2 regions of the Streptomyces sp. GDS52 genome follow, and region 1 is predicted to be linked to the other one. Evidence: riboswitches for the same ligand, from Rfam matches in the RefSeq annotation. Region 1 holds a riboswitch; the other holds the start of a gene.
The links. Region 1 has a riboswitch for cobalamin ahead of ACTWJ9_RS06340 (energy-coupling factor ABC transporter permease). Riboswitches for the same ligand answer to the same signal wherever they lie in the genome.
Positions count from the first base shown of each region.

Region 2: another riboswitch for cobalamin. It lies ahead of ACTWJ9_RS10260 (ribonucleoside-diphosphate reductase subunit alpha); the one in region 1 lies ahead of ACTWJ9_RS06340 (energy-coupling factor ABC transporter permease).

Region 1 covers NZ_CM125966.1:1,406,092-1,411,884, reverse strand. The annotation lists gene cbiQ (cobalt ECF transporter T component CbiQ) at 1-266, opposite strand, end outside; gene ACTWJ9_RS06345 (energy-coupling factor ABC transporter substrate-binding protein) at 273-638, opposite strand; gene ACTWJ9_RS06340 (energy-coupling factor ABC transporter permease) at 635-1,390, opposite strand; cobalamin riboswitch at 1,421-1,629, opposite strand; gene ACTWJ9_RS06335 (ABC transporter substrate-binding protein) at 1,807-3,402, shown strand; gene ACTWJ9_RS06330 (ABC transporter permease) at 3,423-4,391, shown strand; gene ACTWJ9_RS06325 (ABC transporter permease) at 4,397-5,329, shown strand; gene ACTWJ9_RS06320 (ABC transporter ATP-binding protein) at 5,326-5,793, shown strand, end outside.
Region 2 covers NZ_CM125966.1:2,295,568-2,301,360, reverse strand. The annotation lists gene cyc1 (epi-isozizaene synthase) at 1-42, shown strand, start outside; gene ACTWJ9_RS10270 (bifunctional albaflavenone monooxygenase/terpene synthase) at 39-1,436, shown strand; gene ACTWJ9_RS10265 (ribonucleotide-diphosphate reductase subunit beta) at 1,542-2,576, opposite strand; gene ACTWJ9_RS10260 (ribonucleoside-diphosphate reductase subunit alpha) at 2,576-4,969, opposite strand; cobalamin riboswitch at 5,095-5,289, opposite strand; gene ACTWJ9_RS10255 (GNAT family N-acetyltransferase) at 5,305-5,793, opposite strand, start outside.

The sequences.
Region 1 (5,793 bases):
CCCGGCCCGCCCACCTGCACCAGCAGTGTGAGCGCCCCGGTCACGCAGAAGCTCAGCGGCACCCGGTAGGCACGCCACAACCGCCGCCCCGGCACCCCCGCCGGGCCCAGCAGCACCGCGAGAGCGGTCAGCAGCACCAGGGCCGCGCCCGGCCAGGGCGGCAGCGAGATCGCCAGCACGGTGAGCCCCAGCCCGAGCACGGCCTTGTCCACGGGATGACGGCGGCGCCAGCGGCTGCTGTGCGCCGCCGCGTCGATCGGCAGCACGGGGGATCAGGCCCCGCTTCCGGCGGGGGCCGCGTCGTCGACGTCCGCCGCGGTGGTGGAGGTCCCCCGCTCCCGTTCCGCCCCCTGCCGGCGCCCCCGCCGCAGCCCGAAGTAGTACGCGAGCACGCCCGCGCCGATCGCCGCCTGGAGGGCGAACAGCGCCGACTCGATCTCCCCGGACGGCGGTTCGTACAGCGGCGAGAACCACGGCTCGTAGTCCGGGTCGATCTCGGTGATCGCGACCTCCGCCTCCGCGTCGGCGCCCGCGAACGGCTCCTCCTTGTGATCGCCGAGCCCGAACACCAGCGGCACCACGGCGAGCACGGCCACCAGAAGCAGCAACAGGGAGTTGATCTTCGCGTTCCGGCTCATCGGGCCACCGCCTCGCCCGTGCCCGCGCCTGCGTCCGTATCCGTGCCCGTGCCCGTGCTTGAGCCCGTGCCCGCCGACTTCTTCCCGAGCCCCGCCACCAGCACCCCGAGCCGGGTCAGTTCGCCCCTGCTGGACTGCACCAGCAGGCGCATCACCAGCACCGTCAGCAGCCCCTCGCTCACCGCGAGCGGAATCTGCGTGACGGCGAAGACGGAGCCGAACTTGCCCAGCGCGCCCAGGAATCCGCTCCCCGGGTCGGGAAAGGCGAGCGCCAGCTGCACACTCGTCACGCAGTACGTCGACAGGTCGGCGACGAACGCGCCGCAGAACACCGCCACCATCAGCGGCGCCCCGGACCGCCGCACCAGCCGGTAGACCCCGTATCCCGCCCACGGACCGACGACCGCCATCGAGAAGACGTTGGCGCCGAGCGTGGTCAGCCCGCCGTGGGCGAGCAACAGGGCCTGGAACAGCAGGGTGATGGTGCCCAGCACCGCCATGACCGGCGGCCGGAACAGGATGGCGCCCAGCCCGGTACCGGTGGGATGGGAGCAACTCCCGGTCACCGAGGGCAGTTTCAGCGCGGACAGGACGAAGGTGAACGCTCCCGACGCGCCCAGCAGCAGCGTGCTCTCGGGATGTTCCCTGACCTCACGGGTGAGCGTCCGGGCTCCGTGGACGACGAACGGCGCCGACGCGACGCCCCAGGCGACCGCGTGCGCCGGCGGTAGAAAACCCTCGGCTATGTGCATGACTCGGCAGACCCTCTCCAGCACCTCGTGGATGGTTGACGCGCCTTGGCCGGTCTCCTGGCTGACGGGTACCACCGCCCGTGCTCCGCCTTCCCGGGTCCGAGGTGGACCCAGTGGCTGCCGTTCGGTCCTGTCGGGGGACAGGGCCTGGGGCCGGAGCCGGACTTCCCGATCACAGTGGCGAGGGCCGCACCGGTATCGCACCGGATTTCCCGTTCACCAAGGCGTGGCGACCCTAGACCCCGTTCCGGGCCGCTGACAAGCACTTCCGGGGGGCGCGCGGACGGCGCCCGGCGGCGCGCGCCCGGCGGACCCGGTCCGCCGAAGCGCGGGAATGAGGGGAGGGGGTGCTGGGCAGAACCCTGCTGCAACTAATATGCAACAACGAGATCCGGGCAGCAAAGGTGTGGAATTCGATGACGACCCGACGAATAAAGGGTGCCGCCGTCGCGGCGACCATGGCCGCCGCGGTCGCCGCGTGCTCGGCCCCCGGCGGCGGCACGGACGGCGCCGCGAGCGGCGGGTCCGCCGACTCCGTGGTGATCGGGGTCCCCTCCGAACCGGACACGCTGAGCCCCCTGCTCGGCTACGGCAAGGACGGCAACTCCAAGATCTTCGACGGGCTGCTCGCCCGGGACGCCGACCTGGAGCTCGAGCCCGCCCTCGCCAAGGCGCTCCCCGAGATCACCGACGACGGCCGCACCTACACCTACACCCTGCGCCCGGACGTGAAGTTCAGCGACGGCGAACCCCTCACCGCCGAAGACGTGGTCTACACGTACGAGACGGTCCTCGACGACAAGACCAACAACACCGCCAAGAGCGAACTGGACGCTGTCAAGGAGATCCGCGCCGACGGCGACGACAAGGTCGTCTTCACCCTCAAGTACCCCTACGCGGCCTTCCCGGCCCGCACCGTCCTGCCCATCGTCCCCGAACACGTCGCGGGCGAGCAGGACCCCAACACCGGCGTCTTCAACACCGCGCCGATCGGCACCGGACCGTACCTCCTCACCGGCTGGAGCAAGGGCGAGAAGCTCACCTTCAAGGCGAACCCCGACTACTGGGGCGGCGCACCGAAGGTGAAGAAGCTCACCATGGCGATCATCGCCGACGACGACGTCCGCGCCACCCGGCTGCGCTCCGGCGACCTCGACGGCGCGACCCTCCCGCCCAACCTCGCCGCCACCTTCAAGAACGACGACGGCCGCAAGACCTACCAGGCCACCACCTACGACTTCCGCGCCGTCACCCTCCCCACCGGGAACAAGATCACCGGCGACACCACGATCCGCCGCGCCCTCGACCTCGCCGTGGACCGCCAGGCCATGGTCGACAAGATCCTCGACGGCGCCGGCCGCCCCGCCTACGGGCCGCTGCCCCTCGACGACCCCTGGTACGCCAAGGATGTCGAACGCCCCCAGGACCTCGCCGAGGCCAAGAAGACCCTCGACCGCGACGGCTGGAAGACCGGCACGGACGGCATCCGCGCCAAGGACGGCACCCGCGCCGCCTTCACCCTCTTCTACCCCTCCGGCGACAAGGTCCGCCAGGACCACGCCCTCGCCTACGCCTCCGACGCCAAGAAGGCCGGCATCGACGTCAAGGTCGAGGGCGCCACCTGGGAGGTCATCGAACCCCGCATGGGCAAGGACGCCGTCCTCGCCGGCTTCGGCAGCACCGGCGACCCCGACTTCGGCCTCTACACCCTGCTCCACTCCTCCCTCGCCGGCGACGGCTTCAACAACATGCCCCACTACGACGACCCCGCCGTCGACGAGGCCCTCGAAACCGGCCGCCGCGCCCAGAACCCCGACGACCGCAAGGCCGCCTACGACGACCTCCAGCGCGCACTCGTCAAGAACCCCGGCTACACCTTCCTCACCCACATCGACCACCTCTACGTCCTCGACGACCGCTGGGGCGACCTCACCACCCAGGTCGAACCGCACGAGCACGGCTTCGCCAGCGGCCCCTGGTGGAACGCCGAGGACTGGCAGCCCAAGAATTGAAGACCCTGCCCTGGACGGCGATGGGACACCTCGTGGCACGGCGGGCCCTGCTCGCCGTGCCCGTCCTCCTCGTCGTCACCTTCGGTGCCTTCGCCCTCGCCGCCGCCTCCCCGTTCGACCCCGTCAAGGCCTACGCCGGAACCGCCGCCCTCGGCGCCGACCAGGAAACCCTGGACCGGCTCCGCGACAACCTCGGCGTGGACCGGCCCTTCGCCGTCCGCTGGTGGGAGTGGTTGACCTCCGCCCTCACCGGCGACCTCGGCCACTCCAGCGTGATGCGGCAGCCGGTGGCCGAGGCGATCGGCGAACGGCTGGTCTGGTCGACCCTGCTGTGCACCGTCGCGTTCGCCGTCGCCGTCCTCCTCGGCACCCTGCTCGGCGTCCTCGCCGCCCGCCGCCCCGGCTCGCTCGTCGACCGCACGGTCACCTCCCTCGCCTACTCCCTGGAAGCCGCGCCGGTCTTCTGGATCGCCCTGCTCGCCGTCTGGATGTTCGCCCTCCACCTCGACGTCCTCCCGGCCGGCGGCCTCACCGACACCGGCAGCGAACACGTCACCGCAGGCCAGGTCACCAGCCACCTGATCCTGCCCGCCGGCGTCCTAGCCGTCTCCCAGCTGCCCTGGTTCACCCTCTACGTCCGCCAGGGCGTCGGCGACGCCCTGGCCGAGGACCCCGTGCGCGGCGCCCGCGCCCGCGGCCTCGCCGAACGCACCGTCCTGCTCGGCCACGCCCTGCGCTCCGGACTGCTGCCGGTGCTCACCCTCATCGGCTCCCGCGTCCCCGAACTCATCACCGGCGCCCTCCTGGTGGAGACCGTCTTCAGCTGGCCCGGCATCGCCGCCGCCACCGTCGAGGCGGCCACCGCCGTCGACTTCCCCCTCCTGGCCGCCCTGACGACCCTCGCCACCGCCGCCGTCCTCGCCGGAAACCTCCTCGCCGACCTCCTGTACGGACTGATCGACCCGAGGGTCAAGCTGGAGGAGATGTGATCCCCATGGCTGACACCACCGCGGAGAAGGCCGACGCGACCACCCCCACGGCCGACGCGACCACCCCCACGGCCGCCGCGGCCGCCTGGCGCTCGCACGGCACCACCCGCCGCTCCACCCACACCCTGCGCCTGCGCGTCTCCGCCACCCTGGTCGCCCTCACCGCCCTCGCGGTGCTGCTCGTCCCCCCACTGGTCCAGCTCGACCAGCAGGCCGTCGACCTCGCCTCGAAACTCCTCCCACCCAGCTGGTCCCACCCCTTCGGCACCGACGACGTCGGCCGCGACCTGCTGCTGCGCTGCGTCTACGGCCTGCGCGTCTCCCTGCTCGTCGGCGTCGTGGCCGCGCTCACCGCCACCGTCATCGGCACCGCCGTCGGAGCCACCGCCGGAGCCCTCGGCGGCTGGGTCGACCGCCTCGTCATGCGCCTGGTCGACACCATCGCCTCCGTCCCGCACCTGCTGCTCGGCATCTTCATCGTCGCCCTGTTCCGCCCCGGCGTCTGGCCCGTGGTGATCTCGGTCGCCCTCACCCACTGGCTGTCCACCGCCCGCATCGTCCGCGCCGAGGTCCTCTCCCTGCGCTCCCGCCCCTACATCGACGCCGCCGTCTCCGGCGGCGCCTCCCGCCTGCGGGTCGCGCTGCGGCACCTGCTGCCCGGAGTGCTGCCCCAGGCCGGCCTCGCCGCCGTCCTGATGATCCCGCACGCCATGTGGCACGAGTCGGCGCTGTCCTTCCTCGGCCTCGGCCTGCCCACCCACACCGCCAGCCTCGGCACCCTCATCCAGGGCGCCCGTGGCTCCCTGCTCGCCGGCCACTGGTGGCCCACCCTCTTCCCCGGCCTGTTCCTGATCATCCCCACCCTCGCCATCGCCGGACTCGCCGGAGTCTGGCGGGAGCGGATCAACCCCCGCCGCCGATCGGAGCTGACGCTATGACCGAGCGACCTCCCGTGCTGTCGGTCCGCGGACTGTCGGTCCGCTTCCTGGTACCCGGCGGCGGCCGCATCGCCGCCGTCACCGACGCCCACTTCGACGTCGTACCCGGCGAATGCCTCGCCCTGATCGGCGAGAGCGGCTGCGGCAAGTCCGTCCTGGCCTCCGCCCTGCTCGGCCTGCTCCCCGCCAACGCCCAGACCGCCGGCCACGCCCTGCTCGGCGACCTCGACCTGCTCACCGCCGACGAACGCACCCTCGCCCGCACCGTGCGCGGCCGCCGCATCGGCCTCATCCCGCAGAGCCCCGCCGCCCACCTCACCCCCGTCCGCACCATCCGTTCCCAAGTGGAGGAGACGGTCGCCGAACTCACCGGCGTCCGCGGCCGCACGGCCCTGCGCGCCGCCGCCGAGCAGGCCGCCGCCCGCGCCGCCTTCCCCGCCGACCACCTCGACCGCCACCCCCAC
Region 2 (5,793 bases), 890 kb from region 1:
ACGCCCCCGTACGTCAACAACGAAGCGGCAGGTGAGAAATGACCGTCGAGTCGGTGAAGCCCGACGCGTCCGACGCGTCCGACGTGTCCGACGTGTCGGGGGTGACCGAACTGCGCGAGCCTCCGGTGGCCGGCGGCGGGGTCCCCGGCCTGGGCCACGGCCTCAAACTGGTCCGCGATCCGCTGGCCTTCATGGCGCAGCTGCGCGACCACGGCGACATCGTGCGACTGAAGCTCGGCCCCAAGACGGTGTACGCCGTCACCACGCCCGCCCTCACCGGGGCGCTGGCGCTCGATCCCGACTACATCATCTCCGGCCCCCTGTGGGAGTCCCTGGAGGGCCTGCTCGGCAAGGAGGGCGTGGCCACGGCCAACGGCCCGCTGCACCGGCGCCAGCGGCGCATCATCCAGCCCGCCTTCAAGCTCGACGCCATCCCCGCCTACGGCCCGATCATGGAGGAGGAGGTCCACGCGCTGACCGAACGCTGGGCGACGGGGGAGACGGTCGACTGCACCTCCGAGTCGTTCCGGATCGCCGTGCGCGTCGCGGCGCGCTGTCTGCTGCGCGGTGAGTACATGGACGAGCGGGCGGAGCGGCTGTGCGCCGCGCTCGCCACCGTCTTCCGCGGCATGTACCGGCGGATGGTGGTGCCGCTCGGCCCGCTGTACAAGCTGCCGCTGCCGGCCAATCGCGCATTCAACCGGGCCCTGGCCGATTTGCACCGCGTGGTCGACGAGATCGTCGCCGAGCGCCGTGCGTCCGGTCAGAAGCCGGACGATCTGCTGACGGCATTGCTGACGGCGAAGGACGACAACGGCGACCCGATCGGGGAGCAGGAGATCCACGACCAGGTGGTCGCGATACTCACTCCCGGCAGTGAGACGATCGCCTCCACGATCATGTGGCTGCTTCAGGCGCTCGCCGCGCATCCGGAACACGGGGACAGGGTGCGAAACGAAGTCCTCGACGTCACCGGTGGGCGTCCGGTGGCATTCGAGGACGTCCGCAAGCTCGCCCACACCAACAATGTCGTCGTCGAGGCCATGCGTTTACGGCCGGCCGTCTGGATATTGACGCGCAGGGCGGTCGCCGACAAGGAACTCGGTGGCTATCGCATTCCGGCCGGGGCGGACATCATCTACAGTCCGTACGCGATCCAGCGCGATCCGAAGTCGTACGAGCGCCACCTGGAGTTCGATCCCGACCGCTGGCTCCCGGAGCGGGTGAAGGACATTCCGAAGTACGCCATGAGGCCGTTCAGCGTCGGCAACCGGAAGTGCCCGAGCGATCACTTCTCGATGGCCCAGCTGACCCTGGTCACGGCCGCGCTGGCGACGCGGTACCGCTTCGAGCAGGTGTCCGGCTCCGACGACGCCCCCCACGTCGGCATCACTCTGCGGCCGAACCGGCTGCTGCTGAGGCCGGTCGCGCGCTGAACCGTCCCGCCGGCAGGTGGTCGGGGCCGTGGCCGTGTTCATGGTCCGGCCCGTTCTCGCCGGCAGGTGCCGGGCGATCAGGGCGCCCGTTCTGTTCGGAGTTCTTCAGAAGTCCTCGTCCAGGTCGACCGTGCCCTCCACGGCGACCTGGTACGCGGACGGACGCCGCTCGAAGAAGTTCGTGAGCTCCTGGACGCCCTGCAGTTCCATGAAGGAGAACGGGTTGTCCGAGCCGTACACCGGCGCGAAGCCCAGACGGACGAGACGCTGGTCGGCGACGCACTCCAGGTACTGCCGCATCGACTCGGTGTTCATGCCCGGCAGCCCGTCACCGCACAGGTCGCGCCCGAACTGCAGTTCCGCCTCGACCGCTTCGCGCAGCATGTCCGTCACCTGCTGCTGAAGCTCGTCGTCGAACAGGTCCGGCTCCTCCTTGCGCACGGTGTCGACCACGTCGAAGGCGAAGGACATGTGCATCGTCTCGTCCCGGAACACCCAGTTGGTGCCCGTCGCGAGACCGTGCAGCAGGCCCCGGCTGCGGAACCAGTACACGTAGGCGAACGCCCCGTAGAAGAACAGGCCCTCGATGCAGGCGGCGAAGCAGATCAGGTTGAGCAGGAAACGGCGGCGGTCGGCCCGCGTCTCCAGCCGGTCGAGCTTCTCCACCGAGTCCATCCACCTGAAGCAGAACTCGGCCTTCTCCCGGATGGAGGGGATGTTCTCCACCGCGGCGAAGGCGGCGGCGCGGTCCTCCGGGGCGGGCAGATAGGTGTCCAGCAGGGTCAGATAGAACTGGACGTGCACCGCCTCCTCGAACAGCTGCCGGGAGAGATACAGCCGTGCTTCCGGGGAGTTGATGTGCTTGTAGAGGGTGAGCACCAGGTTGTTCGCCACGATCGAGTCGCCGGTGGCGAAGAAGGCCACCAGCCGCCCGATCAGGTGCTGTTCTTCCGGACTGAGCTTCGCCAGGTCGGCGACGTCCGAGTGGAGGTCGACCTCCTCCACGTGCCAGGTGTTCTTGATGGCGTCCCGGTAGCGCTCGTAGAAGTCGGGGTAGCGCATGGGGCGCAGGGTGAGTTCGAAGCCCGGGTCGAGGAGGTTCTGGGACCGGGCGGTGGCGGTGGCGGCGGTGGTGGACATCACTGGCAGGCCTCGCAGGACTCGGGGTTCTCAAGGGAGCAGGCGACCGCTTCGGGGCCGGGCGCCGGCTGCCGGACGGGGGCTTGTGCTTGCGTGTGCGCCTGGCCCTGGGCCGCGCGGGCGATGCGGGTCGCGGGGCGCGAGCGCAGGTAGTACGTGGTCTTCAGGCCCCGCTTCCAGGCGTAGGCGTACATCGAGGAGAGCTTGCCGATGGTCGGCGTCTCCAGGAACAGGTTCAGCGACTGCGACTGGTCCAGGAACGGGGTGCGGTCGGCGGCCATGTCGATCAGCGAGCGCTGCGGGATCTCCCACGCGGTGCGGTACAGACCGCGCACCTCCTCGGGGATCCAGGTGACGTCCTGCACCGAGCCACCCGCCTCGCGCAGCGCCTCACGGGTCCGCGCGTCCCAGACGCCCAGCCGCTTCAGGTCGTCCACCAGGTACGAGTTGACCTGGAGGAACTCGCCGGACAGCGTCTCGCGCTTGAACAGGTTGGACACCTGCGGCTCGATGCACTCGTACACACCCGCGATCGACGCGATGGTGGCGGTCGGCGCGATCGCCAGGAGCAGCGAGTTGCGCAGGCCGCTCGTGGCCATGCGCGCGCGCAGCGCGGCCCACCGCTCGGGCCAGGCCGCCTCCACGCCGTAGTGGTCGGGGTGCAGGACGCCCCGGGCCGTACGCGTCTTCTCCCAGGCCGGCAGGGGGCCGTGGGCCTCGGCGAGGCCGGCGGACGTCTCGTACGCGGCGAGCATGATCCGCTCGGCGATACGGGTCGAGAGGGCCTTCGCCCCGGGGGAGTCGAAGGGCAGCCGGAGCTGGAAGAAGACGTCCTGGAGGCCCATCACGCCCAGCCCCACCGGGCGCCAGCGGGCGTTGGAACGGCGCGCCTGCTCGGTCGGGTAGAAGTTGATGTCGACGACCCGGTCCAGGAAGGTGACGGCGGTGCGGACGGTGGCGTCCAGCCGCTCCCAGTCGAGGGCGCCGTTCGCCCGGTCGACGAACGCGCCGAGGTTGACCGACCCCAGGTTGCAGACCGCCGTCTCCCCGTCACTGGTGACCTCGAGGATCTCCGTGCACAGGTTGGACGAGTGGACGACGTGGCCCGGCTCGGCGGTCTGGTTGGCGGTGCGGTTGGCGGCGTCCTTGAAGGTCATCCAGCCGTTGCCGGTCTGGGCGAGGGTGCGCATCATGCGTCCGTACAGCTCCCGCGCGGGGAGCGTCTTCGTCGCCAGACCCGCCGCCTCGGCGGCCCGGTAGGCCGCGTCGAACTCCTCGCCCCACAGGTCGACCAGGTCCGGGACGTCGGACGGGGAGAACAGCGACCACGGCGCGTCGGCGTTCACCCGGCGCATGAACTCGTCCGGCACCCAGTGCGCGAGGTTCAGGTTGTGCGTACGGCGGGCGTCCTCACCGGTGTTGTCGCGCAGCTCCAGGAACTCCTCGACGTCCGAGTGCCAGGTCTCCAGGTAGACCGCTGCCGCGCCCTTGCGCCGGCCGCCCTGGTTCACGGCGGCGACCGAGGCGTCCAGGGTCTTCAGGAACGGGACGATGCCGTTGGAGTGCCCGTTGGTACCGCGGATCAGCGAACCGCGGGAGCGGACCCGGGAGTAGGCCAGGCCGATGCCGCCGGCGTGCTTGGAGAGGCGGGCCACCTGGTGGTAGCGGTCGTAGAGGGAGTCCAGCTCGTCCTTGGGGGAGTCGAGGAGGTAGCAGGACGACATCTGGGGGTGCCGGGTGCCGGAGTTGAACAGGGTGGGGGAGGAGGGCAGGTACTCCAGGCGGCTCATCAGGCCGTACAGCGCGGCGACCTCGTCCACCGAGCGGGCGCTGTCGTCCTCGGCGAGGCCGGCGGCGACCCGCAGCAGGAAGTGCTGCGGTGTCTCGACGACCTTGCGGGTGACCGGGTGCCGCAGCAGATAGCGGCTGTGCAGGGTGCGCAGGCCGAAGTAGCCGAAACGGTCGTCCGCGCCGGGGTCGATCAGCGCGTCGAGACGGGCCGCGTGCAGCAGGACGAACTCGGCGGTCCGGTCCGCGACGAGGCCCTCGCGGTGACCCGTCGAGATCGAGGAGGTGAACGACGTGACCCCCTGCGAGGCGGCCTCGGCGCGGATGCCGAGCGTCAGCAGCCGCGCGGCGAGCCGGGAGTAGGCGGGGTCCTCGGAGATGAGCCCGGCCGCCGCCTCGGTGGCCAGCTCCCGCAGCTCGGTCCCGTCCGCACGGGCGGACCGGCCGCGCAGCGCGGCGGCGGCGACCCGTCCGGGGTCGGCGTCGGAGAGGTCGGCGGTCAGCCCGGTCAGGGTCCGCAGCAGCGCGGCACCGGGGCCCTCGCTCACGTCGCTCACGTCGGTCAGGTCGACCGCTGAAGCAGGATCGGCTGGCGCGATGGTCACGTGGGGCTCTCCCTCGCTCGGCACGGGGCCTCGCAGAGGGGAGGGGGCAGCACACGGGCACGCGCACGCGCCACGCGTCCACCGGCCCATTCCACGAGGCCCGGACGTCAGGCACCCGGACCGGACGGCCGGGCGCACTGTCGGCAGGTCCTCGGACTGAAGCCCGTGCGGGCACGCGAAAAATGCGGAAAACGCAAGAAACGCGGACACGCACAAGTACACCGTTGCGGGACAGTTCCGGATTCGCACCGGATTCCCCTGCGGCGACAGCAAGCATGAGCATACATCTTGTGCCGGACGGCGCCAGCGGGCCCATATGTTGTGTCGCGGTGGGGTCAGAACGCCAATGTGCAGGAGAGAAGGTCGATGTCGTCCAGGTGCGGAACCGGGTTCCAGTCACGCTCGGGGGCGCGGACGAAGCCGAGACGTTCGTAGATGCGGTGGGCGGAGTGCATCATCCGCTGGGTCGACAGCGCGATCCCCTCACACCCCGGTGTGGCCCGCGCCCGGTCGACACAGGTGCGGACGAGGGCCTCCCCCACTCCGCGGCCCCGGGCCGCACGGGCGACCACGAGCATCCGGATCTCGGCCTCGCCGGGCCCGGCCAGGTCGGCCATGGGCCCGCCGTCCGGAACGAACGTCACCCCGCCGATCACCCGGCCGCCGTCCACGGCGACCAGCACCTCGGCGGCGGCGGCCCGCTTGGCGACGTCCCTGAGCTCGCCGAGGTACGGGTCGTTCTCCCCGAAGTCGAGCAGACCGTCCTCCAGATAGGTCTGTGCGGTGATCTCACCCAGTGTCTTGTACTCGTCGGGCTGCACCGG